DNA from 3 places in the Klebsiella sp. WOUb02 genome. Region 1 is predicted to be linked to each of the others. Evidence: predicted binding sites of a transcription regulator. Region 1 holds the regulator's gene; each other region holds the start of a gene.
What was found. The regulator CRP, encoded in region 1, controls carbon source genes, mostly activating them, when cyclic AMP is high. The targets are predictions, from matches to a motif close to ATGTGANNNNNNTCACAT.
Positions count from the first base shown of each region.

Region 2: ABOC21_RS20705 (2-hydroxycarboxylate transporter family protein) is a predicted target of CRP. The motif match lies at 2,403-2,420, and genes of this name have one in related genera.
Region 3: ABOC21_RS11780 (sugar transporter) is a predicted target of CRP. The motif match lies at 2,268-2,285, and genes of this name have one in related genera.

Region 1 covers NZ_CP170110.1:4,192,190-4,206,262, reverse strand. The annotation lists partial or broken gene fkpA (FKBP-type peptidyl-prolyl cis-trans isomerase) at 1-600, opposite strand, end outside; gene ABOC21_RS27410 (protein SlyX) at 823-1,041, shown strand; gene slyD (peptidylprolyl isomerase) at 1,123-1,713, opposite strand; gene ABOC21_RS27400 (YheV family putative zinc ribbon protein) at 1,808-2,008, opposite strand; gene kefB (glutathione-regulated potassium-efflux system protein KefB) at 2,022-3,827, opposite strand; gene kefG (glutathione-regulated potassium-efflux system ancillary protein KefG) at 3,814-4,380, opposite strand; gene ABOC21_RS27385 (ABC transporter ATP-binding protein) at 4,553-6,457, shown strand; gene ABOC21_RS27380 (hydrolase) at 6,720-7,679, shown strand; partial or broken gene ABOC21_RS27375 (YheU family protein) at 7,676-7,895, shown strand; gene ABOC21_RS27370 (phosphoribulokinase) at 7,932-8,801, shown strand; gene ABOC21_RS27365 (OsmC family protein) at 8,857-9,261, opposite strand; gene crp (cAMP-activated global transcriptional regulator CRP) at 9,568-10,200, shown strand; gene ABOC21_RS27355 (YccS/YhfK family putative transporter) at 10,253-12,331, shown strand; gene argD (bifunctional acetylornithine/succinyldiaminopimelate transaminase) at 12,321-13,541, opposite strand; gene pabA (aminodeoxychorismate synthase component 2) at 13,631-14,073, opposite strand, start outside.
Region 2 covers NZ_CP170110.1:2,847,031-2,853,000, reverse strand. The annotation lists gene ABOC21_RS20715 (response regulator) at 1-575, opposite strand, end outside; gene ABOC21_RS20710 (ATP-binding protein) at 565-2,190, opposite strand; gene ABOC21_RS20705 (2-hydroxycarboxylate transporter family protein) at 2,478-3,845, shown strand; gene citX (citrate lyase holo-[acyl-carrier protein] synthase) at 4,014-4,502, shown strand; gene rluA (bifunctional tRNA pseudouridine(32) synthase/23S rRNA pseudouridine(746) synthase RluA) at 4,600-5,259, opposite strand; partial or broken gene rapA (RNA polymerase-associated protein RapA) at 5,272-5,970, opposite strand, start outside.
Region 3 covers NZ_CP170110.1:1,029,524-1,035,493, forward strand. The annotation lists gene marR (multiple antibiotic resistance transcriptional regulator MarR) at 1-47, opposite strand, end outside; gene ABOC21_RS11775 (MarC family NAAT transporter) at 263-931, shown strand; gene ABOC21_RS11780 (sugar transporter) at 994-2,190, opposite strand; gene ABOC21_RS11785 (PhzF family phenazine biosynthesis protein) at 2,394-3,185, shown strand; gene ABOC21_RS11790 (L-lactate dehydrogenase) at 3,263-4,207, opposite strand; gene ABOC21_RS11795 (GNAT family N-acetyltransferase) at 4,352-4,834, shown strand; gene ptrR (putrescine utilization regulator PtrR) at 4,788-5,666, opposite strand; partial or broken gene sad (succinate-semialdehyde dehydrogenase) at 5,785-5,970, shown strand, end outside.

The DNA of each region.
Region 1 (14,073 bases):
GATCACGCCGTCCAGACGGAAAGAGAGCGGCTCGCCGCGGGTATAGGAGTTATCGAACTCTTTACCGTCGATCAGCGTCCCTTTGTAGTTCACAACCACGGTATCGCTGTCTTTCGGCGCGTCACCGGTACCGGCTTTCTCGATTTTATACAGCAGGCCAGATTTAGAGGTTTTCACGCCCTTCTCTTTCGCGAAGGTGTCGCGATAGGCTTTGCCTTTCGCATCGTTCTCAGATGCGTCTTTTTCCATTTTTTGCTGAGCAGCAGTTTTCACGCGGGTTTCAAACGCTTGCAGAGTCTGTTCGATTTCCTGATCGGACAGCTTGCTCTTATCGGCAAATGCGTCCTGAACGCCAGCGATCAGCTGATCTTTATCCAGTTTAATGCCCAGCTTTTCTTGTTCTTTCAGGGAGTTTTCCATGTAACGCCCCAGCGATGCACCCAGCGCATAAGCAGATTTCTGATCGTCATTTTTAAATGCCGATTTGCTTTCCGTTGCAGGTGCCGTCTTTGCTGCGGTATCAGCAGCAAAGGTCAGCGGTGCATTCAGCGCGACGGCCATCGTGGTCGCCAGCAGCGTTACTTTAAACAGTGATTTCATCCATTTCTCCAGGGCCGGGGCATCTCACCCCAGGGTTAGCGTAAAAAGCAAAAAATGTACTATAGAACGTTGCAGGACAAATCTACATACGGACGTACCTGAATATCGCCTGTTTTGAGACTATTTTTGTATGAATTAGTTTCCTGTCCGCCGTTACGATGCTGCGCGAATGCTGAAAATTCAGTAAAATCCGCCCGCGAGATAAGACAGAAGAGGTTACTCATGCACGATAGCAAACTGGAGAGTCGCCTGGCGGAGCTGGAAAGCCGGCTGGCGTATCAGGAAATCACCATTGAAGACCTCAACAAGACCGTTACCGCCCATGAGATCGAAATGGCAAAGATGCGTGAACATATGCGTCTGATGGTAGAAAAGCTGAAGGCGACGCAGTCATCGTATATCGCATCGCAGTCTGAAGAAACGCCGCCGCCCCATTATTGAGGCGTAAAAAAAGCGGGTTTCCCCGCTTTTTATCGCCGACAGCGCTAATCAACGCGCCTGCGGCCTGAAAGACGTCGGGTCTTAGTGACAGCCGCAGCCGCCGTTATCGCAACCGCCTTTGCCATGTTCGTGACCGTGGTCATGGCTGTGACCGTGGCCACCGCAGCATCCGTCATGATCGTGGTCATGGTCGTGATCGTGACCATTCGCGCCGTGTACATGGCCGTGCTCCAGCTCTTCAGCGGTCGCTTCACGAATCGCCACAACTTCAACGTTGAACTTCAGGTTTTGACCCGCCAGCATGTGGTTACCGTCAACAACAACGTGCTCGTCATCAACTTCGGTGATTTCAACCGGTACCGGACCCTGATCGGTTTCCGCCAGGAAACGCATGCCGACCTGCAGCTCATCAACGCCCATGAAGACGTCTTTAGGAACGCGCTGAACCAGGTTTTCGTCGTACTGGCCGTACGCATCGTTGGCGCCGACCGCAACGTCAAATTTGTCGCCCACTTCATGACCATCCAGCGCAGTTTCCAGGCCGGAAATCAGGGAGCCGTGACCATGCAGGTAGTCCAGCGGCGCGCTTACCGGAGACTCATCAACCAATACACCGTCTTCTGTACGTACCTGATAGGCCAGGCTGACCACCAGGTCTTTTGCTACTTTCATGATATCTCCTGAGCATGGGAAGAATAGTGGCGCAGATTGTAGCGGAATTCTGCAGCCGTGTACCCTCTAGCTTAAAAAAAGGCGACGGATAACGCTAGTCCGGATGAAAAATGCCAATAACCTGTTCGTCTTTACGTACGTGCTCGCGGGCCTCTTTATCCGCCTCGCGCATCTGGTGTCCGCACTTAACGCACTCAACGATATCGACATTATTCTCACGCCACATCGCCAGCGAATCCTGGGCCTGGCACGCCGGGCATTTTGCTCCGGCGATAAAACGTTTACGCACTGCCATAGTGATTTACCCTTTATTCAAACTCATCCCAGCCGTCAAGCTGTCTGCTCTCTTTCTGCATTTCACGCTCAAAAATCTCCTCCAGCTCCCGCCGGGCTTCCCGCACGCGCGATATCTGCAGAGTATCAGTATGTACCGGCATTAACTCTCGCAGCATTCGCATATCCAGACGACGAAAGTGCAGCTGCGCGCGCTGCGCCTGATGCGGATGCATTCCGACGCTGATCAGCGCCTTGCGCCCCAGCTCCAGCGCGCTGGAGAAGGTTTCGCGCGAGAACTGCGCTACGCCGGCCTGCAGCAGCTCATGGGCCTCTACGCGGCCGCGCGCGCGCGCCAGAATATGCAGATGCGGAAAATGCTGCTGACACATCTCAACCAGCTTCATGGTATCTTCCGGCTCGTGGCAGGTAATCACGATGGATTGCGCATCTTCCGCGCCCGCCGAGCGCAGCAGCTCCAGCTGCGTCGCATCGCCGAAATAGACCTTATAGCCATATTTGCGCATCAGGTTAACCGCGCTGATATCGCGCTCCAGCACGGTAATGCGCATTTTGTTGGCCATCAGCAAACGGCCAATGACCTGACCAAAGCGGCCGAAGCCGACGATAATCACCTGCGGCTTATCGTCCTCAACCCACGGCGCTTCGTCCTCCTCCTCCGGCTGGTTAAAGCGTCGGGAGAGCACGTAATCAATCAGGGTCATCAGCAGCGGCGTGGTCATCATCGACAGCGTAACCGTCACCAGCAGCAGCGCCATCTGGTCGTTTTCGAACAGCCGCAGCGAAGCCGGCAACGAGAACAGCACAAAGGCGAACTCCCCGCCCTGGCTCAGGACCCCGGCAAACTGCATACGCTCCGAGCTGCGCAGGCCATATACCCGCGCCAGAACGTACAGCACGAGGGCTTTCACCATCACCAGCGCCGCGACGCTGGCGGCCACCCACAGCAGATGGGTGTAGAGAACGCCGAGATTCAGCGCCATGCCAACGGAGATAAAGAACAGGCCGAGCAGCAGCCCTTTAAACGGCTCAATGGCGATTTCCAGCTCGTGGCGATACTCGCTTTCAGCCAGCAGCACCCCGGCGATAAAGGTCCCCAGCGCCATCGACAGGCCGAGCGCATCCATAAAGAGCGCCGAGCCCAAAACCAGCAGCAGCGTCGCGGCGGTAAAGACCTCACGCACGCCGGAGGCAGCGATGAAGCGGAACACCGGCCGCAGCAAAACACGACCGCCGATCAGCATGCCGGCAAAGGCCAATACCTTCATCCCGATGGTGACCCAATCAAAGCGATCGCCGCCAGATCCGGCCAACAGCGGCACCAGCGCCAGCGCGGGGATCACCGCTAAATCCTGAAACAGCAGCACGGAGAACCCCAGCTGGCCGGATTCACTGCGGCTCATCCCCTTCTCGCGCATCAGCTGCAGCGCCATCGCCGTGGAGGACATCGCTAAGCCAATCCCGCCGACAACCGCCGCCTGCCACGAAAATCCGGTGACCATCAGCAGGCCGCCGAGAAGTGCCGCGCTGCACAAAACTTGGGCCGCCCCAACGCCAAAGATAGAGCTTCGCAGACGCCAGAGCTTCGACGGATTGAGCTCAAGCCCGATGATAAACATCAGGAACACCACGCCCAGCTCGGAAAAATGGAGAATCTCATCAACGTCGTTGATGAACCCCAGCCCCCACGGGCCAATGGCGATCCCGGCGAGCAGATAGCCGAGTACCGCGCCAATCCCCAGCCGGGCGGCCAGCGGCACCGCGACGACGGCGGCGAACAGAAACAGCACGCCAGCCAAAAGCAGATCAGCTCCCTCCATTTATGACTCCTCCTGCCGCGATGGGGTTGGCCAGCCAGTCACGATAGGCGCGCGCGTGGCTTTTCAGATCGGCAGGCGATTGCCGACGGGCCCAGTAGACAATTATCGGGCTCATCCAGTGCATCCGGCACATGCCGGCGGTCAGCTCGAAAGGACGCAGAATATCGTTCATTGGATAGCGGTTAGCGTCGCGGCGGTAGGCGCTTTCCGGCTCGCCGGTGGTGATCACGCTACGCCAGTACTTTCCCGCCAGCTGATTTCCCCCTGCGCCGCTGGCAAAACCGCGGCTGAGAACTCTGTCCAGCCACTCTTTTAGCAGCGCCGGGCAGCTCCATGTATAGAGCGGATGCTGGAAAACAATCACCTCATGCTGACGCAGGAGATCCTGCTCCCAGGCAATATCGATAAAAAAATCTGGATAGTGTGCGTACAGATCGTGCACGGTGACGTTCGGCAGCTGTAAGGCCGGTTCAAGCAAAACCCGGTTGGCCACGGAATCCTGAGATTCTGGGTGGGCATACAGCAGCAAAACCTTCGCTGTCTGAGACATCATTCCCCTCCCAATGTCTTCTGGTGGCCTGAACAACGGCTGCGCCTCAGCGCAACCAGAATGACTTTGTGTATCGTCTTCATTTTGGGCTACCATTGCGGCCCGGTGGAGCAATTTGCTACCACATTACATTATCATAATGACAAATTAACATAGTCTGAACATACGGCGCCTTATGATTGTTTTCTCCTCGTTACAAATTCGTCGCGGCGTACGCGTCCTGCTGGACAACGCCACCGCTACCATCAACCCTGGCCAAAAGGTCGGTCTGGTGGGCAAAAACGGCTGCGGTAAATCCACGCTGCTAGCGCTTTTGAAAAACGAGATTAGCGCCGACGGCGGCAGTATGACCTTTCCGGGCAACTGGCAGCTGGCGTGGGTTAATCAGGAAACCCCTGCTCTGGCGCAGCCGGCCATTGATTATGTTATTGACGGCGATCGGGAATATCGCCAGCTCGAGGTCGATTTAAATCAGGCCAACGAGCGTAATGACGGTCACGCCATTGCGACGGTGCACGGCAAGCTGGACGCCATTGACGCCTGGACCATCCGCTCGCGCGCCTCGAGCCTGCTGCACGGCCTGGGCTTCAGCAACGAACAGCTGGAGCGCCCGGTGAGCGACTTTTCCGGCGGCTGGCGCATGCGCCTGAACCTGGCGCAGGCGCTGATTTGCCGCTCTGACCTGCTGCTGCTGGATGAACCGACTAACCACCTCGATCTCGATGCGGTGATCTGGCTGGAAAAGTGGCTCAAAAGCTACACCGGCACGCTGATTCTGATCTCGCACGATCGCGATTTTCTCGATCCGATCGTCGATAAAATTATTCATATCGAACAGCAGAGCATATTCGAGTACACCGGCAACTACAGCTCGTTCGAAATCCAGCGCGCCACCCGCCTGTCGCAGCAGCAGTCGATGTATGAGAGCCAGCAGTTGCGCGTCGCCCATCTGCAAAGCTATATCGATCGCTTCCGCGCCAAGGCCACCAAGGCAAAGCAGGCCCAGAGCCGCATTAAAATGCTGGAACGCATGGAGCTTATCGCCCCGGCCCACGTCGATAACCCGTTCCACTTTAGCTTCCGCGCGCCGGAAAGCCTGCCCAACCCGCTGCTGAAGATGGAAAAAGTCAGCGCCGGCTACGGTGAACACATCATCCTCGACTCGATCAAGCTGAATTTAGTTCCCGGTTCGCGCATCGGCCTGCTGGGGCGCAACGGCGCTGGCAAATCGACGCTCATCAAACTGCTGGCCGGCGAGCTGCAGCCGCTGCAGGGTGAAGTGGGGCTGGCCAAAGGGATTAAGCTTGGCTACTTCGCCCAGCACCAGCTGGAGTTCCTGCGGGCGGATGAATCGCCGCTGCAGCACCTGGCGCGCCTGGCGCCGCAGGAGCTGGAGCAGAAGCTGCGCGACTATCTTGGCGGCTTCGGTTTCCAGAGCGATAAGGTCAACGAAGCGACCCAGCGTTTCTCCGGCGGCGAAAAAGCGCGCCTGGTGCTGGCGCTTATCGTCTGGCAGCGGCCTAATCTCCTGCTGCTCGATGAACCGACTAACCACCTTGACCTCGATATGCGCCAGGCGTTAACCGAAGCGCTGATTGATTTCGAAGGCGCGCTGGTGGTGGTCTCGCACGATCGCCACCTGATACGTTCGACCACCGACGATCTCTATCTGGTCCACGACGGCAAAGTTGAGCCGTTCGACGGCGATCTGGAAGATTATCAGCAGTGGCTGAGCGACTCGCAGAAGCAGGAGAGTCAGTCGTCCGAGGCGATAAAAGATAACGGCAACAGCGCCCAGTCCCGCAAGGACCAGAAGCGCCGGGAAGCGGAGCTGCGCACCCTGACGCAGCCGCTGCGTAAAGAGATTACCCGTCTTGAGAAAGAGATGGATAAGCTCAACGCCCAGCTCGCGCAGGCGGAAGAGACATTAGGCGACAGCAGCCTGTATGACGCATCCCGCAAAGCGGATCTGACCGCGTGTCTGCAGCAGCAGGCCAACGCGAAATCAGGGCTGGAAGAGTGCGAAATGGCCTGGCTGGATGCGCAGGAACAGCTGGAGCAGATGCTGCAGGAAGGCTAAGCCCTGCTGGTTGAGCGCGCGGCCCCGACGGTTCACAGACAGTGAACTTTCGGGGCCTCTCTGCATGCCGCCGGAGGCCATATCGCGCCCGCTCCTTTTCGCGTAACCTCTGCCGACGGGCCACAAGACCACATATTGGCTAACCTGCGCACGGCATGCGCGGTATAGTATTTATAAGATTCTTAATTGTTCTGGTGCTATGGTTGAAATCATCCCCACAGAAATGACGCCCCCCGAAGACGATTCGCGCGAGTTTCACCCGATGCGCGGCGTGGGCAATCGTCATCTGCAAACCATGCTGCCGCGGCTGATCCGCCGCAAACTGGGCTTTACTCCGCACTGGCAGCGCCTTGAACTCCCCGACGGCGACTTTATCGATTTGGCCTGGAGCGAAGATCCTGAGCTGGCCCGGAATAAACCGCGGCTGGTCGTTTTTCACGGTCTGGAAGGGAGCCTGCACAGCCCTTACGCTCACGGTCTGATCCACGCCGCCATGCAGCGCGGCTGGCTTGGCGTGGTGATGCATTTTCGCGGCTGTAGCGGCGAGCCTAACCGTAATAACCGCATCTATCACTCCGGAGAGACGGAAGACGGCACCTGGTTCCTGCGCTGGCTGCAGCGCGAATTTGGACCCGCGCCTACCGCCGCCGTCGGCTATTCGCTGGGCGGTAATATGCTCGGCTGTCTGCTGGCAAACGAGGGCGATAGCATCCCGCTCGACGCGGCGGTCATCGTGTCGGCCCCGTTCATGCTGGAAGCCTGTAGCTATCATATGGATAAAGGCTTCTCCCGCGTCTACCAGCGCTATCTGCTCAATCTGTTAAAAGCCAACGCCGCGCGCAAGCTAAAAGCCTACCCGGGCTCGCTGCCGGTTGATTTACGCCAGCTAAAAGGCATGCGGCGCATTCGCGAATTTGACGATACCATCACCGCCAAAATTCACGGCTTTGCCGATGCGCTGGACTACTATCGCCAGTGCAGCGCGATGCCGCGCCTGAGCGATATCACGAAACCCACGCTGATCATCCACGCGAAAGACGATCCGTTCATGGACCATCACTCCATTCCGCCGCAGGAGCAGCTGCCGGCCAACGTCGAGTATCAGCTGACCGAACAGGGCGGCCACGTCGGGTTTGTCGGCGGCACGCTGCGCAGGCCGGAGATGTGGCTGGAAAGGCGGATCCCGGATTGGCTAACGCGCTGGCTGGAAGGAAAAAAATGATTATTCCCTGGCAGGATCTGGATCCCGAAACGCTGGATAACCTGATTGAAAGCTTTGTGTTGCGCGAAGGCACCGATTATGGTGAACATGAACGCTCGCTGACCGATAAGGTCGCCGATGTCAAACAGCAGTCTGAAAAGCGGAGAAGCCGTACTGGTGTGGTCAGAGCTGCACGAGACGGTCAACATCATGCCCCGCAAGCAGTTCCACGGCTAAGGCGGCGCCACACCATCGTTTAATCTGGGAGTTGATATGTCTGCCAAACATCCGGTGATTGCCGTCACGGGCTCCAGCGGCGCGGGAACCACCACCACCAGCCTCGCCTTTCGCAAGATCTTCGCCCAGCTGAACCTGCGTGCCGCCGAAGTCGAGGGCGATAGCTTCCATCGCTATACCCGCCCGGAAATGGACATGGCGATCCGCAAAGCGCGGGATCAGGGGAAACACATCAGCTATTTTGGTCCGGAAGCGAACGACTTCGGCCTGCTGGAAAATACCTTCCTCGAATACGGACGCAGCGGAACCGGCCAGTCGAGAAAATATCTGCATACCTATGACGAGGCCGTGCCGTGGAATCAGGTGCCGGGCACCTTCACGCCCTGGCAGCCGCTGCCGGAGCCGACCGACGTCCTGTTTTACGAAGGGCTGCACGGCGGCGTTGTCACTCCGCAGCACAACGTGGCGCACAACGTCGATCTGCTGGTGGGCGTCGTGCCTATCGTCAACCTGGAGTGGATTCAGAAGCTGATCCGCGACACCAGCGAACGCGGGCATTCCCGCGAGGCGGTGATGGATTCGGTCGTCCGTTCGATGGAGGATTATATTAACTTCATCACCCCGCAGTTCTCGCGCACCCATATCAACTTCCAGCGGGTCCCCACCGTTGATACGTCGAACCCCTTCGCCGCCAAAGGCATTCCCTCGCTGGATGAAAGCTTTGTGGTGATCCACTTCCGCAATCTGCAGGATATCGACTTCCCGTGGCTGCTGGCGATGCTGCAAGGGTCGTTTATCTCGCATATCAACACGCTGGTGGTGCCGGGCGGCAAAATGGGGCTGGCGATGGAGCTGATCATGGCGCCGCTGGTTGAACGGCTGATGGCGGGGAAAAAGATCGGTTAAGCCGTTAGCAACCCCGGCGGCGACGCAAACCGGGGCGACGGGCTGGTCATTCGGCTTAGCCCGCAATAACCTCGTACGAATGCGTGATATTTACCGCTTTTTGCAGCATCAGCGCCACCGAGCAGTATTTTTCCGCCGACAGGTCCACCGCCCGCGAAACGGCCGCATCCTTCAGCTCGCGGCCGGTGACGATAAAATGCAGGTTGATGTGGGTAAACAGGCGCGGCGCCTCTTCCCGACGCTCAGAGGTCAGCTTCACCTCACAGTTGGTCACATCATGGCGTCCTTTCTGCAAAATTGAGACCACGTCGATGGCGCTGCAGCCGCCGGCGGCCATCAGCACCATTTCCATCGGGCTCGGCGCTTTATCCCCGGAGTTGCCGTCCATCAAAATCTGGTGGCCGGAAGCCGACTCACCAATGAAGGTTAACCCTTCGACCCATTTCACACGAGCTTGCATAAAACTTAACTCCAAGGTTGCAATTTTCCTGACAGATTACGCGCACATAACAAATCTGGCAACGGAAGGCGACCTGCATCATGCTGAAGCGAGACACCAGGAGACATGCGGCAAAAGCTATGCTAAAACAGTCAGGATGCTACAGTATTACATTGATGTACTGCATGTATGCAGAGGAATTCACATTACAGGCTGCAGAAAAATCACCAGCCAGCTTCCCAGGCATAGGGAAACAATACGATTGCATGCCCGGATGCCGTGTAGTGTCGGCACCCGGAGATAGCTTATAACAGAGGATAACCGCGCATGGTGCTTGGCAAACCGCAAACAGACCCTACCCTCGAATGGTTCTTGTCTCATTGCCACATTCATAAGTACCCATCTAAAAGCACGCTGATCCACCAGGGTGAAAAAGCAGAAACGTTGTACTACATCGTCAAAGGCTCTGTGGCTGTGCTCATCAAGGATGAAGAAGGTAAAGAGATGATTCTCTCTTACCTCAACCAGGGCGATTTCATCGGTGAATTAGGCTTGTTTGAAGAAGGCCAGGAGCGTAGCGCCTGGGTACGTGCGAAAACCGCATGTGAAGTGGCCGAAATCTCCTATAAAAAATTCCGTCAGCTGATCCAGGTTAACCCGGACATCCTGATGCGTCTCTCATCGCAGATGGCCCGCCGTCTGCAGGTTACCTCTGAGAAAGTCGGTAACCTTGCCTTCCTTGACGTCACCGGCCGTATCGCCCAGACGTTGCTGAACCTGGCAAAACAGCCTGACGCCATGACTCACCCGGACGGTATGCAAATCAAAATTACCCGTCAGGAAATCGGTCAGATCGTCGGCTGCTCGCGTGAAACCGTTGGCCGTATTCTGAAGATGCTGGAAGATCAAAATCTGATCTCCGCCCACGGTAAAACTATCGTCGTCTACGGCACGCGTTAAGCTGATAAAACGGCGTATTGCTCCCGCAATACGCCGTTTCTGTTTTCCCTCTATGTGGCGCAGGCTGATTTACCACCCGGAAGTCAACTACGCACTGCGGCAAACGCTGGTGCTGTGTCTGCCGGTCGCAATTGGCCTCCTTCTCGGTCATCTGCAGCAGGGCCTGCTGTTCTCGCTGGTTCCCGCATGCTGCAACGTCGCCGGTCTTGATACGCCGCATAAACGTTTCTTTAAACGCCTGATTATTGGCGGCTCGCTTTTTGCCGGCTGCAGCCTGATCGTTCAGCTCCTTCTCCAGCATGATATCCCGCTCCCTTTAATTCTCAGCGGCCTGACCCTGCTCCTTGGCGTCACGGCGGAAATCAGCTCGCTGCACGCGAGGCTGCTGCCCGCCTCGCTGATTGCCGCCATCTTTACCCTGAGCCTCGCCGGCAATATGCCGGTCTGGGAGCCGCTGCTGATCTACGCGCTCGGCACGCTGTGGTACGGGCTATTCAACTGGTTCTGGTTTTGGCTATGGCGCGAGCAGCCGCTGCGCGAATCGCTCAGCCTGCTCTACCGGGAGCTGGCCAACTACTGTGAAGCCAAATACAGCCTGCTGACCCAGCATATCGACCCGGCAACCTCGCTGCCTCCTCTGCTGACCCGCCAGCAAAAGGTCGTCGATCTGATCACCCTGTGCTACCAGCAGATGCATATGCTGGCGGCCAATCAGCGTAACGATCATAAGCGCCTGCTGCGGGCGTTTCAGATTGCCCTCGATCTCCAGGAGCACATTTCCGTCAGCCTGCATCAGCCGGAAGAGGTGCAGAAGCTGGTCGAACGCAGCCACGCTGAAGCGGTAATCCGCTGGAATGCGCAAACCGTCGCGGCGCGGCTGAGGGTACTGGCGGACGACATCCTGTACCACCGCTATCCGCAGCGCTTTAACATGGATAAGCAGATCGGCGCGCTGGAGAAGATTGCCTCGCAGCACCCCGACAACCCAGTCGGGCAGTTCTGCGCATGGCACTTCGGCCGCCTTGCCCGGGTGCTACGCACCCAGCGGCCGCTGTACGCGCGTAACCTAATGGCCGATAAGGAGCGGCGCCTGCCGCTGCTGCCTGCGCTAAAAAGCTATCTCTCTTATAAATCGCCGGCTTTGCGCAGCGCCGCCCGCATCTGCGTGATGCTCACCGCCGCAAGCCTGATGGGTAGCGCGCTAAATCTTCCCAAACCCTACTGGATCCTGATGACGGTGCTCTTCGTTACCCAGAACGGCTACGGCGCGACGCGGGTCCGCATCGTCCACCGGGCGGCAGGGACCCTTGCCGGCCTGGTGATTGCCGGACTGACGCTGCACTTCCACGTCCCGGAGGGCTATACGCTGACCGCGATGCTGATTATCACGCTATTGAGCTATCTGATTATTCGCAAGAGCTACGGCTGGGCGATGGTGGGCTTTACCGTCACGGCGGTGTATACCCTGCAGCTGCTAACGCTCAACGGCGAACAGTTTATCGTCGCCAGGCTTATCGATACGCTTATCGGGTGCCTGATCGCCTTCGGCGGGATGGTATGGCTGTGGCCGCAGTGGCAGAGCGGGCTGCTGCGTAAAAACGCCCACGACGCGCTGGAGGCGGACCAGGAAGCCATCCGCCTCATTCTCAGCGAAGACCACCAGGCGCCGGCGCTGGCCTATCGGCGGATGCGCGTCAATCAGGCGCATAACTCGCTGTATAACTCGCTGAATCAGGCGATGCAGGAGCCCGGCTTTAACTCACGTTATCTTGACGATATGAAGCTGTGGGTCACCCATAGCCAGTTTATTGTCGAGCATATCAACGCCATGACCACGCTGGCCCGCGAGCACAACATGCTGACGCCGGATCTGGCCCGCCGCTACCTTGAATCCTGTGAGATTGCGCTGCAGCGCTGCCAGCAGCGGCTGGATACCGACGGCCCGGGCAGCGCCGGCGAGGTGAATATCATGGAGTCGCAGGATGCGGACGTGCCCCGCGGCCCGCTGAGTACCATGGAGCAGCACCTGCAGCGGATCCTCGATCATCTGAACACCATGCACACCATCTCGTCGGTGGCATGGCGTCAGCGCCCGCATCACGGCATCTGGCTACGCGCAACTAAGCGCTAAGCACGCGCTGTACGGCCTGCGCGAAGCGCGCCATCCCTTCATCAATATCGCTATCATCAATGACCAGCGAGGGCACAAAACGCATGACGTCGGGTCCGGCATTGAGCACCATAACGCCCGCATCCGCCGCGGCATACAGGAAATCGCGCGCCCGGCCGCGATGCTGCGGCTTCAGCTCAGCGCCGATCAGCAGCCCCATGCCGCGAATATCGCTAAACAGATCGAAGCGGGCATCAATCTGCTGTAGCTGCTGCACAAAGCGTTCGCGCTTCGCGTTGACGCCGTCCAGTACCTCAGGCGTGTTAATCAAATCAAACGCCGCGTCGGCGACGGCGCAGGCGAGCGGATTTCCCCCGTAGGTTGAACCGTGGGAACCGGCATGGAAGGCGCTGGCGATATCATGGGTAGTCAGCATGGCGCTAATCGGAAAACCGCCGCCGAGCGCTTTCGCGCTGGTCAGGATATCCGGCGTCACGCCGTAATGCATATAGGCGAACAGCGAACCGGTGCGCCCCATCCCGCACTGCACTTCATCAAACACCAGCAGCGCCTGGTGCTGGTCGCACAGTTCACGCAGGCCTTTGAGGAACTCCGGGGTTGCAGCCATTACGCCGCCCTCGCCCTGAATCGGCTCAACCACCACCGCGCAGGTGTGATCGTCCATAACCGCCTTCACCGCGTGCAGGTCGTTGAACGGCACGTGAACGATATCCGCCGGCTTCGGCCCGAAGCCGTCAGAATATTTCGGCTGCCCGCCAACGGAGACCGTAAATAGCGAACGGCCGTGGAAAGCGTTATGGAAGGCGATAATTTTGGTTTTATAGGGGCTATGGCGGGTGATCGTGTAGTTACGCGCCAGCTTGAATGCGGTTTCGTTGGCTTCGGTGCCGGAGTTCATAAACACCACGCGATCGGCGAAGGTGGCATCGACCAGCTTGCGGCCCAGGCGCAGCGCCGGTTCGTTGGTGAAAACGTTGCTGGTATGCCACAGCGTTTCCCCCTGCTCATGCAGCGCCGCAACCAGCGCCGGATGGCAATGACCTAGCGCCGTGACGGCAATACCACCAGCAAAATCAACGTACTCCTTGCCCTGCTGATCCCATACGCGGCTACCTTTACCTTTTACCGGAATAAACTCTGCCGGTGCATAAATCGGCAAAATAACCTCATCGAACGTGGCGCGGGTAATTGCCGGTTGCTCAGTTGCCATGTGATGCCATCCTTCTTCGTTATGCAATAATGATAGTGATATTATAATCACAAAATATGCATAAAAAATCAGTCAATGGCAACTACAAATCACCGTTTGAGGAAGTTTGCCAGCAGCTGATGCCCCTGCTCGCTGAGGATGCTTTCCGGGTGAAACTGCACCCCTTCGAGATCCCACTCGCGATGGCGAATGGCCATGATCTCTCCGCTCTCGCTGCGGGCCGTCACCTCGAAGCAGTCAGGCAGAGTATCCGGGTCAATGACCAGAGAGTGGTAGCGGGTGACGGTGAGGGGATTATTTAACCCCTGAAATACGCCGCGTCCGTCGTGGCTGACGGGCGAGATTTTTCCGTGCATGACTTTGGCGGCGCGGACGATGGTAGCACCAAAAACCTGGGCGATAGCCTGATGGCCCAGGCAGACGCCCAGCAGCGGCACCTTCCCGGCATAATGCCCGATGACGGCCAGGGAGATCCCCGATTCATCCGGCGTACAGGGGCCGGGAGAAATAACGATTTTCTCCGGCGCCAGCG
Region 2 (5,970 bases), 1.3 Mb from region 1:
CTCAGGCCGGCGTCGTTCACCACCTCATCGACCGAAAAGCAGTGTTCTTCCCGCCCGCTAAACAGGTTCTGCACCAGCGCCAGCGTTTTCTCTTCAATCCCTTTGCTGCCGCTATCGGCGCGATAGTTTTTCGCCTGCAGCTGGTACAGCGAATCAACGTTTTGCTGGTCGACAATCTTCCACTCCCGCTGCTGGTCGTAAAACTGAACGAAGCGTTCGAGAGACTGGCTCAGGCGTTTCCAGGAGACCGGCTTAAGGATGTAGTCGAAGGCGCCGTTGCGAATGGCCAGGCTGCAGGTTTCCATGTCGCTGGCGGCGGTAATAAAAATCACCGAACAGTTGGCGCTAGCCAGCAGCGGGTCGGTCATCAGCGTCACCCCCTTGCCGTCGGGTAAATAGTTGTCGAGCAGCACCAGCTGCGGCGGGCTGGCGTTGAGCATCTGCCGCGCCTGGGTGAGGGAGGCGGCCATTCCCGCCAGCCGCATGCGCGGGTGTTTTTGAATCAGCTCGGCGTGCAGCCGCGCCAGCTCGCTCTCATCTTCGACGATCAGCACATCGACCAGGTCATGATGCATAGTTTGCCCCTTGTGGCGGGTGGGCCGGACCGTCGGCGGGAATAAATAGCGTAAAGATGGCCCCGCGCGGCGAGTTATCGGCAACCTCGATGGTGCCGCCAGCCTGAGTGACATAATGTTCAATAAGATACAGGCCGATGCCGTGATCGCCACGGGTTTTAGTGGTGACGCCGCGTTCAAAGATTCGATCGCGGATCTCCGGGCGAATACCGACGCCGCGGTCGGCCACTTCAATCATCAGCTCCCGGGCGTTGAGCTGGATCAGCACTTCAACCGGCTCGTGCGGCGATTCGGCGCGCTGGGTGGCTTCAATGGCGTTATCCAGCAGGTTACCGATAATCGAGATCAGCTCCGATTCGATTAACGACGGCAGTGGCCGGTCGATGTGGCAGGCGGGATCGAAGCTCAGCACGACGCCTTTCTCGCGCGCTCGGGCGGCCTTGCCCAGCAGCAGGCCGCAGAGCGTCGGCGAACTAAAGCGGGATGAAATGAAGTCCAGCAATTCCTGAGCGTGCTCCGACTGCGCCTGAATATAGCGAATGGCCTCGTCGTAGTGGCCCATATGCAGCAGGCCGGAAAGCGTGGTCATGCGGTTCAGCTGCTCATGGCGCATGATGCGCAGGTTATCCACGTAGCGCTTCACCTGGCTGAGCTGGGCGCTAAGCGAGTTGATTTCATCGCGATCGCGGAAGGTGATCACCCAGCCCTGCAGCGAATTCTCCAGCATGATGCGCACCCGGCTGGCAAGGACGGTGAGCTGGTTGAAGCGGCATAGCTCATCGTGAGTGTCGTTTTCCAGCATCTCGCCGCTGGCGAAAAACGGCTGCGGAACGATGACGCTATCGATGGACTGCCCGCGCAGCTGGTGCGCGGGCTGGCTAAGGCCGAGCAGGCTGCGGGCGGCGTGGTTAATGACGTTAATGCGGCGGGTATGATCGATAACGATAACCCCTTCATAAATCGACTCCATCATCGCCTTTTGCTGGCGCACCAGCAGGCCGATCTCCCGCGGCTCCAGGGAGAAGATCTGCTTTTTGATGCTGCGGGTGAAGTACCAGGAGAAGATAAACAGCGCAACCAGCAGCAGCACGGCGGCGACGAAGATATTGATCACTTTTTGCAGCGTAACGCTGTCGAGATAGCTGGTCAGATAGCCGACGGAAACAATCCCCACCACCTGGCCCGCGTCGTTACGCACCGGCGCCTTGCTGCGCAGCGAAACCCCGAGCCCGCCTTTGCGGATGGTGGTAATGGTTTTCCCCTCCAGCACCGCCTGATTATCGCCGCCCACCAGCCGGGTGCCGACCCACTCCGGATGCACGGAGTGGAACAGATGCAGGCCCCGCGCGTCGCCAATAACAATAAAGCTGGCGTCGCTGCGGGCGGCGATTTCCTGCATAAAGGTTTTTATTCCCTGCGGGTCCTTGCGGGCAACCTGCTGGCGTAAATTGGGCATCAGGGCGATCTCTTCGGCCTGTATTTGGGCGCGGGCGCTCATCTCCTGATAAAGCTGATGGCTGGCATCGAAATAGTAATAAACGCCCAGCAGGGCGAACAGGATCGAGAAAAACGCCACCAGGGAAATAAACAGCTTAAATTGAAAGGAAACTTTCATAGGCTTTGTTCAGAGTCTCAGTAAGGCGGGCAAGAAACGAGCGGCCGCCTGCGCCGGGGTCAGGGAACGGAAACGATCCGCGAAGCCTATTTATAAATGATCTATAGCGCTGACGACAAAAAACCATAAAAACCACGCTAATAAATCAGAGATATATCACGCCGGTAATAGAAACCATAAAAACCATAGTGCCCATTAAAACTTCATTTTTAATCTGGCGATCCTCACATTAAGTCGGCTTATTCCTCCCTAGTCTGAAGATGAATAATAACTAAAGGGCTAAACCTATGAGCACCACAGACAATGCATTCTCTGCGACCCTCGACCCCATCGACACCCCAAAGGCCACGCTGAAACAGCGCTGGTGGCACGTTATGGACAACCGGAAAGTCGGGATTATCCCGCTGCCTCTGTTCCTGCTGGCCGGCGGCTTAATTGCCCTTGACTGTCTGGGCGGCAAGCTGCCGAGCGACATTGTGGTGATGGTGGCGACGCTGGCGTTTTTTGGCTTTGCCTGCGGCGAGTTTGGCAAGCGCCTGCCGGTGCTCGGCAAGCTCGGCGCGGCGGCGATCTGTGCGACCTTTATTCCCTCGGCGCTGGTCCATTACGGCCTGCTGCCGGACGTGGTGGTGGAATCCACCACCAAATTCTACAAGTCGACCAATATTCTCTATCTCTACATCTGCTGCATTATCGTCGGCAGCATCATGAGCATGAACCGCACCACGCTGATTCAGGGCTTCCTGCGCATTTTCTTCCCGATGCTGTGCGGTGAAATTGTCGGCATGCTGGTCGGCGTTGGCGTCGGGACGGCATTAGGCCTGGAGCCGTTCCAGGTGTTTTTCTTTATCGTCCTGCCGATTATGGCCGGCGGCGTAGGGGAAGGGGCGATACCGCTGTCGATTGGCTATGCCGCGCTGATGCATATGGATCAGGGCGTCGCGTTAGGCCGCGTCCTGCCGATGGTTATGCTGGGCAGCCTGACGGCGATTGTCATCTCCGGCAGCCTGAACCAGCTGGGCAAGCGCTTCCCGCATCTGACCGGCGAAGGCCTGCTGATGCCGAACCGCAGCAATGAAACGCAGCGCGAAACCGCCGGTGACGAAAGCGTCGGCGGCAAAACGGACGTAGCGACGCTGGCGTCCGGGGCGCTGCTGGCGGTGCTGCTCTATATGCTGGGGATGCTGGGCCAAAAGATGATTGGCCTGCCGGCGCCGGTGGGGATGCTGTTTCTGGCGGTGCTGCTGAAGCTGGCCAACGGCGTATCGCCGCGCCTGCAGGAGGGCTCTCAGGTGGTGTATAAGTTCTTCCGCACGGCGGTGACCTATCCGATTCTGTTTGCCGTTGGCGTCGCCATTACGCCGTGGCAGGAGCTGGTTAACGCCTTTACTATCACTAATCTGCTGGTGATTATCAGCACCGTCTCCGCGCTGGTGGCGACCGGATTCTTTGTCGGTAAAAAAATTGGTATGCATCCGATCGATGTGGCGATCGTCTCCTGCTGCCAGAGCGGCCAGGGAGGAACCGGCGATGTGGCGATTCTGACCTCCGGCAACCGCATGAACCTGATGCCGTTCGCCCAAATCGCCACCCGCATCGGTGGAGCGATCAATGTCTCTCTGGGCCTGCTGTTTCTGAGCCACTTTATGGCGTGATTTAGTTCTGTGCTAACAGGAAAAACTGCTATTTCGCACCACAGGACGAAGAAAATTTCTTTGTCCTGTATCCTAAATTCTGTGCATTTAGCGATACAATCAGCAGCGAAATCCGTTATCGCGACGGCCCCTGCCGCCGTTATTTTATTCAGTGAAGGAGAGGAATTAATGTCCGTGGATACTCCCGCCCGTGCGGGCGCCAGCGTTGAAAACCTGCTGGCGGTGAAAGCGCAGCGTGAAGCTCGTCAGAACGACTGGTTAACCCATTATCAGCAGCCGGTTATTTCGCTCACCCTGGTGACGCCGGGCGCGGAGAAAGACAGCATCCGCTATCGCAATATGATGGGCGTGGCGCTGCAGGCTTTCGATCAGCTGCTGTGGAAACACCGCTGGCAAACCTTGGACCGTCAGGTGCAGTGGCTGCCGACCGGGCCGGAAGCGCTGTGGTGCGTTGAGCACTCTGCCGCTGAAATTAACGCGCTGTGCACGGAGCTGACGCAATCCCATCCGCTGGGGCGTTTATGGAATATCGAAGTGATTTGCCCGGCGGACGGCCTGCAGAGCCGCCCGTCAGCTGCCGAGAGCAACGATCGCCACCCGCAGCAGTCGGCCGCTCACGTAGAGCAGATGATTGACGCCTGGTTTGCCCGCGACTAACGGCTGAATGCGTGAGAAACCCCGCTCTCGCCGCGCTTAGCGGAGAGGAGGGGTAGCTCGGGTAAGGCGCTTACGCCGTAGCCCGGGGAATCAGCGGTCAGAAGTCGACCGGCGCGCGGAAGGTCATTGCGTTGCCGAAAGCGGGATGGGTGATGGTCAGCGTCTCCGCGTGCAGCAGCAGGCGCGGGGCCATCGCCAGCGCTTCCGGCGTGGCATAAAAGCGGTCGCCGAGAATCGGGTGGCCGAGGGCCAGCATATGCACGCGTAGCTGGTGCGAGCGCCCGGTAATTGGCTTCAGGCGCACGCGGGCGCTGTTATCGTCCGCGTATTCCAGTACCTCATACACGGTTTGCGCCGCCTTGCCGGTTTCGTAGCACACCTTCTGCTTTGGCCGGTTCGGCCAGTCGCAAATCAGCGGCAAATCCACCAGACCTTCTGCTTTCTGCGGGTGACCCCACACGCGGGCGACGTACTGCTTCTTCGGCTCGCGCTCGCGAAACTGACGCTTCAGCTCGCGCTCTGCCGCTTTGGTCAGCGCCACCACAATCACGCCGCTGGTGGCCATATCCAGCCGGTGAACCGACTCGGCCTGCGGAAAGTCGCGCTGCACGCGCGTCATCACGCTATCTTTATGCTCCTCCAGGCGCCCCGGCACGGACAACAGGCCGCTCGGCTTGTTGACCACCATAATGTGCTCATCCTGATAGAGGATGACCAGCCAGGGATCCTGCGGCGGATTGTAGTTTTCCATCGCCATATTTGCGTTCCGTTACTGGTGAGTGACGACGATTAAACGCAGCGCATCCAGACGCCAGCCGGCCTGGGCCAGCGCATCCATCACCTGCTGACGGTTGCTCTCAATGGCCGACAGTTCGTCATCGCGGATGTTCGGGTTCACCGCTTTCAGGGCTTCCAGACGCGACAGCTCCGCCGACAGCTTGTCGTTAGCCTCATCGCGCGCCGCTGCGATCAGCGCCTGAGCGGCCTTCGCGACCTGCGCTTCGCCGAGCTGCAGGATCGCGTGAACGTCCTGCTGCACCGCGTTGACCAGCTTACTGCCGGTATGGCGGTTAACGGCGCTCAGCTGGCGGTTGAAGCTCTCAAACTCCACCTGGCCGGCGAGGTTGTTGCCGTTCTTATCCAGCAGCATGCGTACCGGCGTCGCCGGCAGGAAGCGGTTAAGCTGCAGCTGCTTCGGCGCCTGGGCTTCGACGACGTAAATCAGCTCAAGCAGCAGCGTCCCGACCGGCAGCGCCTTGTTCTTCAGCAGCGAGATGGTGCTGCTGCCGGTATCGCCGGAAAGGATCAGATCCAGACCGTTGATAATCAGCGGATGCTCCCAGGTGACGAACTGCGCGTCTTCGCGGGAGAGCGCGACGTCGCGCTCAAAGGTGATGGTGCAGCCGTCCTCCGGCAGGCCCGGGAAGTCCGGAACCAGCATGTGATCGGACGGGGTCAGCACGATCAG
Region 3 (5,970 bases), 1.1 Mb from region 1:
CGACCGAGGGGGATCATTTCGTTAAACAGGTCACTCGTGCTTTTCACAATGGTTGCCCAGGCAATTATTTAATTGCTGTGGATATTATTGCCCAGGCAACAATAAGTCAACCTGATGGATTCGGCGATGACACAATTTGCTAAAGCACCTTTGCACAGGGGCCGCGGATAAAATATCGGCGCTGGTATGATAGCGACAACCAACGTTATACTCAGAGAGTTAAATTTTTAATTGTTCAATATTAACAGGGGCTTAATTAATTATGATGGAGCTTTTTAAAGCGATAAGTCTGGGGCTGGTGGTGATTTTGCCGCTGGCAAACCCGCTCACGACCGTCGCTCTGTTCCTCGGGCTGGTGGGCAACATGAACAGCGCCGAGCGTAACCGACAATCGCTGATGGCCTCGGTATATGTCTTTATCATTCTGGCGGTGGCGTGGTATGCCGGCCAGGTGGTGATGAACACCTTCGGCATTTCGATACCCGGTCTGCGTATTGCCGGCGGGCTGATCGTCGCCTTTATTGGTTTCCGGATGCTGTTTCCGCAGCAGAAGGCCCATGACTCGGTGGAAGCCAAGATGAAATCGGAAGAGCTGCAGGACGAGCCGACGGCCAATATCGCCTTTGTCCCGCTGGCCATGCCGAGTACCGCCGGGCCGGGTACTATCGCGATGATCATCAGTACGGCGTCGACGGTGAAGCACGGCGTTGAGTTTCCGGAGTGGGTGGTGCTGGCGGCGCCGCCGATTACCTTCGCGCTGGTGGCGCTGATTCTGTGGGCCAGCCTGCGCAGCTCCGGGGCGATTATGCGCCTGGTCGGCAAGGGCGGCACCGAGGCGATCTCCCGCCTGATGGGCTTCCTGCTGGTGTGTATGGGCGTGCAGTTTATTATTAACGGGGTGCTGGAGATCATTACCACCTATCATGTCTGATGGGGCAATGGATAAAAAAAAGCCGGACAGCGTCGCGCTGCCCGGCTTTTTTATTCTGGCTATCAGGAGTGGTGCGGCCTTTCTTCCAGCGACACCGGCCAGCGGCGGAAAATCATCACCGCCCAGACCAGCGCCACCAGCGCCGGAATGGCGCCGACGTAGCCGATAGAGGCCATTGACAGATGGGTGCTCACCTGGCTGCCGACCAGCGCGCCGGCGCCGATGCCTATATTAAAGATCCCCGAGAACAGCGACATCGCCACGTCGGTCGCGTCCGGCGCCAGCGCCAGCACCTTAACCTGCATTCCCAGGCCGATAATCATAATCGCCACGCCCCAGAAGATGCTCAGCAGCATCAGGTGGTTGGCATTTTGCGATGCCGGCAGCAGCAGCAGCAGGCAGGCCAGCAGCAGGCCAATCGCGACATTAATCAGGCCCGAAGCGTGCTGATTGCCCATTTTGCCGAACAGCACGCTGCCGATGATCCCCGCGCCGCCGAGCACCAGCAGCAGCACGGTGGCGAAATTACCGCTCATCCCGGCCACCGTCTGTACAAACGGCTCGATGTAGCTGTAGGCGGTATAGTGCGCGGTCACCACGATAACGGTCAGCAGATAGATGCTGAGCAGCGCCGGGCGGCGAAACAGCAGCGGCAGGCTTTTCAGCGAACCGGAGTGCTCGCTGGGCAGCTTCGGCAGCAGCTTGTAGAGACACACCAGCGTCACCAGCGCGCCAATACCGATGACCAGGAAGGTCGTGCGCCAGCCGAAATACTGGCCAACGATACGGCCGATGGGGATACCGAAGACCATCGCCAGCGCGGTGCCGGTGGCGATCAGGCTCAGCGCCTGGGCGCGTTTTCCCGGTGGCGCCATGCGGATTGCCAGCGCCGAGGTAATGGACCAGAACACCGCGTGAGCAAAGGCGATACCGATACGGCTGATCACCAGCACGTTAAAGTTCCACGCAAAAAACGACAGCACGTGGCTGGCGATAAACAGAATAAACAGGCCGATCAGCAGGCGGCGGCGCTCCATCTGGCTGGTGAGCAGCATAAACGGCAGCGACATCAGGGCCACAACCCACGCGTAAATAGTCAGCATCATGCCGACCTGGGCGGTTTCCATGCCGAAGCTGTCGGCGATATCCGACAGCAGGCCGACCGGCGCGAATTCGGTGGTATTAAAGATAAAAGCGGCGATCGCCAGCGTGACTACCCGAAGCCACGCGACCTTGCGTGAAACCGTGTTTGTAATCATAGGTTTTGAACTGAGTGATGATTAGAGGAAGAAGAGAGGGCGATCTTAAAACGATTGCTGCTGAAAATACAATCATTTTGTGATCTGAGTCTCATTATCCCGTCGCGCAGATAAAAACGCTAACAGATTAATTTTTATATAGATCGTGTGCATATCGCGCTTTTATGTCATGTTGAGGGTAAGTAAAAAAAAGGAACACAGCGATGCAGGAAATTGATTTTTATCTGGTGGACGCTTTCAGCGATCGCAACTTTGGCGGTAACGCCGCGGCGGTATGCCCGCTCACCGAGTGGCTGCCGGACGAGACGCTGCTCAAAATGGCGCAGCAGCACAATCAGTCGGAGACCGCCTTCTTCGTGCGTACCGATGCAGGCTATGAGCTGCGCTGGTTTACCACCCAGTATGAGATAAACCTCTGCGGCCATGCCACGCTGGCGGCCTCGCACGTTATTTTTGAATATCTTGACTATCCCAGCGCCACTATCGTTTTCAGCACCCGCTTTGTTGGCGAACTGCGGGTGACGCGCAGCGGCGACTGGCTGACCCTCGACTTCCCGGCGTGGTCGACGACGGAAGTTGCCGTCCCGCCCGCCGGGCTGTTTGCCGGACTGGGAATTAGCGACGCGCTGGACGTGCGGGTCGGGCGCGACTACCTGGTGGTGCTGGCCGACCGTCAGCAGGTTGAAGCTGTCCGTCCGGATATGCGCCAGCTCCAGACGCTCGGCAAGATGGTCTGTATCAGCGCGGCGGATGAGGAGTACGATTTTGTCAGCCGTTTCTTCTGTCCTGGCGAAGGCGTTGCCGAAGATCCGGTTACCGGCTCGGCCCATAGCATGCTAATCCCATACTGGGGCGAGAAGCTCGGCAAAACGCAGATGCTGGCGCGTCAGGTATCGGCCCGCGGCGGCGATCTGCGCTGCCAGTGGCAGGGAGATAGGGTGCTGATCGGCGGCCAGGCGGTCACCTACCTGATTGGCAAAATAGGCCTGCGCTAGCGTAATCCTGTGAAAGGGGCTGTCACGTCTTGTGGCGGCTGGCCTGGCTCCGAGTTTGTCCGACGCCAGGCCATACCTTATTCGAGGCGGGCGATATTGGCTTTAATCACCGCCACCGAATGAAGGAACTTCTCGCTTTCCTCCGGCGCCAGCTGCAATTCTATAATCTGCTGCACGCCGTTTTGCGCCAGCACGGCCGGTACGCCGACCGCTGCGCCGCGAATGCCGTACTCGCCATCGAGAATGCAGGAGATGGCCAGCGCGCGGTGGCTACCGGTAAAGATATTGCGACAAATCTCGGCGATGGTTCCGGCGACGCCATATTCGGTGCAGCCTTTACCGGCATAGATCTCAAACCCGAGTTTGCGCACCCGGTCGGCGATTTGCTGACGGTCCAGCACCTTACCGGTATGTTTTTGGTAAACCTCGGCAATCGGCGAGCCGTACACCGACGAGTGGGACCACACCGGAAACTGGGTATCGCCATGTTCACCGAGAATAAAAGCATCGATACTCTGGGCGCCAATATCCAGCTCCTGTGCCAGAACCCGGCGCAGGCGGGTGGTATCCAGCCAGACGCCGGTACCGATCACCTGGCCGCGCGGCAGGCCGGAAAGCTGCCACACCTGCCAGGTAATAATATCGCAGGGGTTGGTGGCAATCAGGAAGATACCGTTGAAACCGTTAGCCATCATCCGCGGGACAATGCTGCGGACGATTTTCGCCGTACGGGTCAGCTCGTCCAGCCGACTCTCTCCCTCTTTCAGCGCGCCGCCGGAGACGGTGATCACCGCGATATCCACATCGGCGCAGTCGCTGGCATCGCGTACTGAAATGGTCATCATTCCCGGCATATAGGCGGCGGCGTCGCTAAGGTCCTGCGCGTGCGCCTGGGCCCGCGTTTTATCGAGATCGACGAGGATCAGCTCTTCGCAGATATTCTGGTTTAATAATGCATAGGCCGCCGAGGTGCCGACGTTGCCTGCGCCGATGATCATCACCTTGCGCGCTTTGCTATTCATGGTCCGTTCCTGATATCAACCGTCATGGCATAAAATTACTGCGGCTCAATTGGTTAGCGCAAGAGGATGCCGGAGGTATAAGTTAATGCTATGAGAAACGGCTGTACGCGCTGCGCTACAGTGGCTCAAAAAAGGAGCTCGCCTATGTACACCATCGCCCCGACCACGCTATCCCATCCCGATCTCACCGCCCTTATTGCCCAGCTGGACGCTTTCCAGGAATCACTCTATCCGGCGGAGAGTAACCACCTCGTCGACCTGAGCCAGCTACGGGCGGAGTCGGTTATCGTGCTGCTTATCCGGGATGAAAACCAGCGGGCGGTGGGCTGCGGAGCGATCGTCCTTGGCGACGATGGCTTTGGCGAAATGAAGCGGGTGTTTATCGACCCCGGCCATCGCGGGCAGATGCTGGGTGAAAAGCTGCTGCAGGCGCTGGAAGAAGAGGCCCGCCGCCGCGACTGCCACACCGTGCGTCTTGAGACCGGCATCTATCAGCAGGCGGCGATCAGGCTCTATACCCGCAGCGGCTCTCAAACGCGCAGCCCCTTTGCCCCTTATCAGCCCGATCCGCTGAGCCTGTTTATGGAGAAACTGCTCGTTGCCGATCTTCGTTCAGCAGCGCTATAAACGCCTCCAGCTGGCGGGTTTTCGCCCCGCGCCGCCACACCAGCCAGGTGGTTAGCCAGCGCCACTCTTCGGCCAGCGGCCATGCGGAAACCTGCTGATGGCCGGGCATACTCTCCAGCATACTGCGCGGGATCAGCGCCAGCCCGGCGCCGGCAATCACGCACGCCAGCATGCCGTGATAGGACTCCATCTCATGGATCCGCCCGGGCGTAGCGCGATCGGCGTGGAACCAGCTTTCAAAATGGCGCCGATAGGAGCAGTTGGCGCGAAACGCGTAGACGTTGACGCCGTTCACCTCGCTGGCGCGCGTAATCGGCGCGTGGCCCACGGGGGCGACGATCATCATCTCTTCCGGGAATACCGGCAGGCCTTCAAGGCCGGGGTGCACCAGCGGGCCGTCGATAAATGCCGCGCTCAGGATGCCTTCGAGCACGCCGTCAATCATATTGCCGGAAGGGCCGGTCGAGAGCGCCAGATGGATTTTCGGATAGCGCTGGTTATAGAGTGCCAGCGCCGAGGGGATCCTTACCGCGGCGGTACTCTCCAGCGACCCCAGCGAAAATAGCCCCTGCGGCTCATCGCCGGCAACCACCATTCGCGCCTCGTCGACCAGCGCCAGGATCTGCTGGCTGTAGCGCAGAAAGCTATGGCCGGCAGGAGAGAGGCGCAGGCGCTGGTTCTCGCGGATAAACAGCTCAACGCCGAGGTCGGCCTCCAGCTGGCGAATGCGGGTGGTGAGGTTGGAAGGGACGCGGTGCACCTTCTGAGCGGCCTGGGTAATGCTGCCGGCGGCGGCGACGGCGTTAAACATCTCAAGCTGGGTCAGGTCCATAGTATTCTTCTTTTGTGAACAGGTTGCTTAATATTATTCATTTTCAATGAATGGGAGCGTAAGCCAGAATGAGGTCAGTTCGCAATCAACATTCGCCATCAACACAGAGAGAATAACGATGAATTTATCTGCCACGCATGCGGTTTCCGTCAATCCGACCACCGGTGAAATTGTGTCGTCTCTGCCCTGGTCTACGGAACAGGAGGTCGATGCGGCTATTGCTCTCGCCGAGCAGGGCTATCGCCGCTGGCGCACCGTGAGCGTGGCCCAGCGCGCCGAGGCGCTGCGTCAGGTCGGCAGCGTT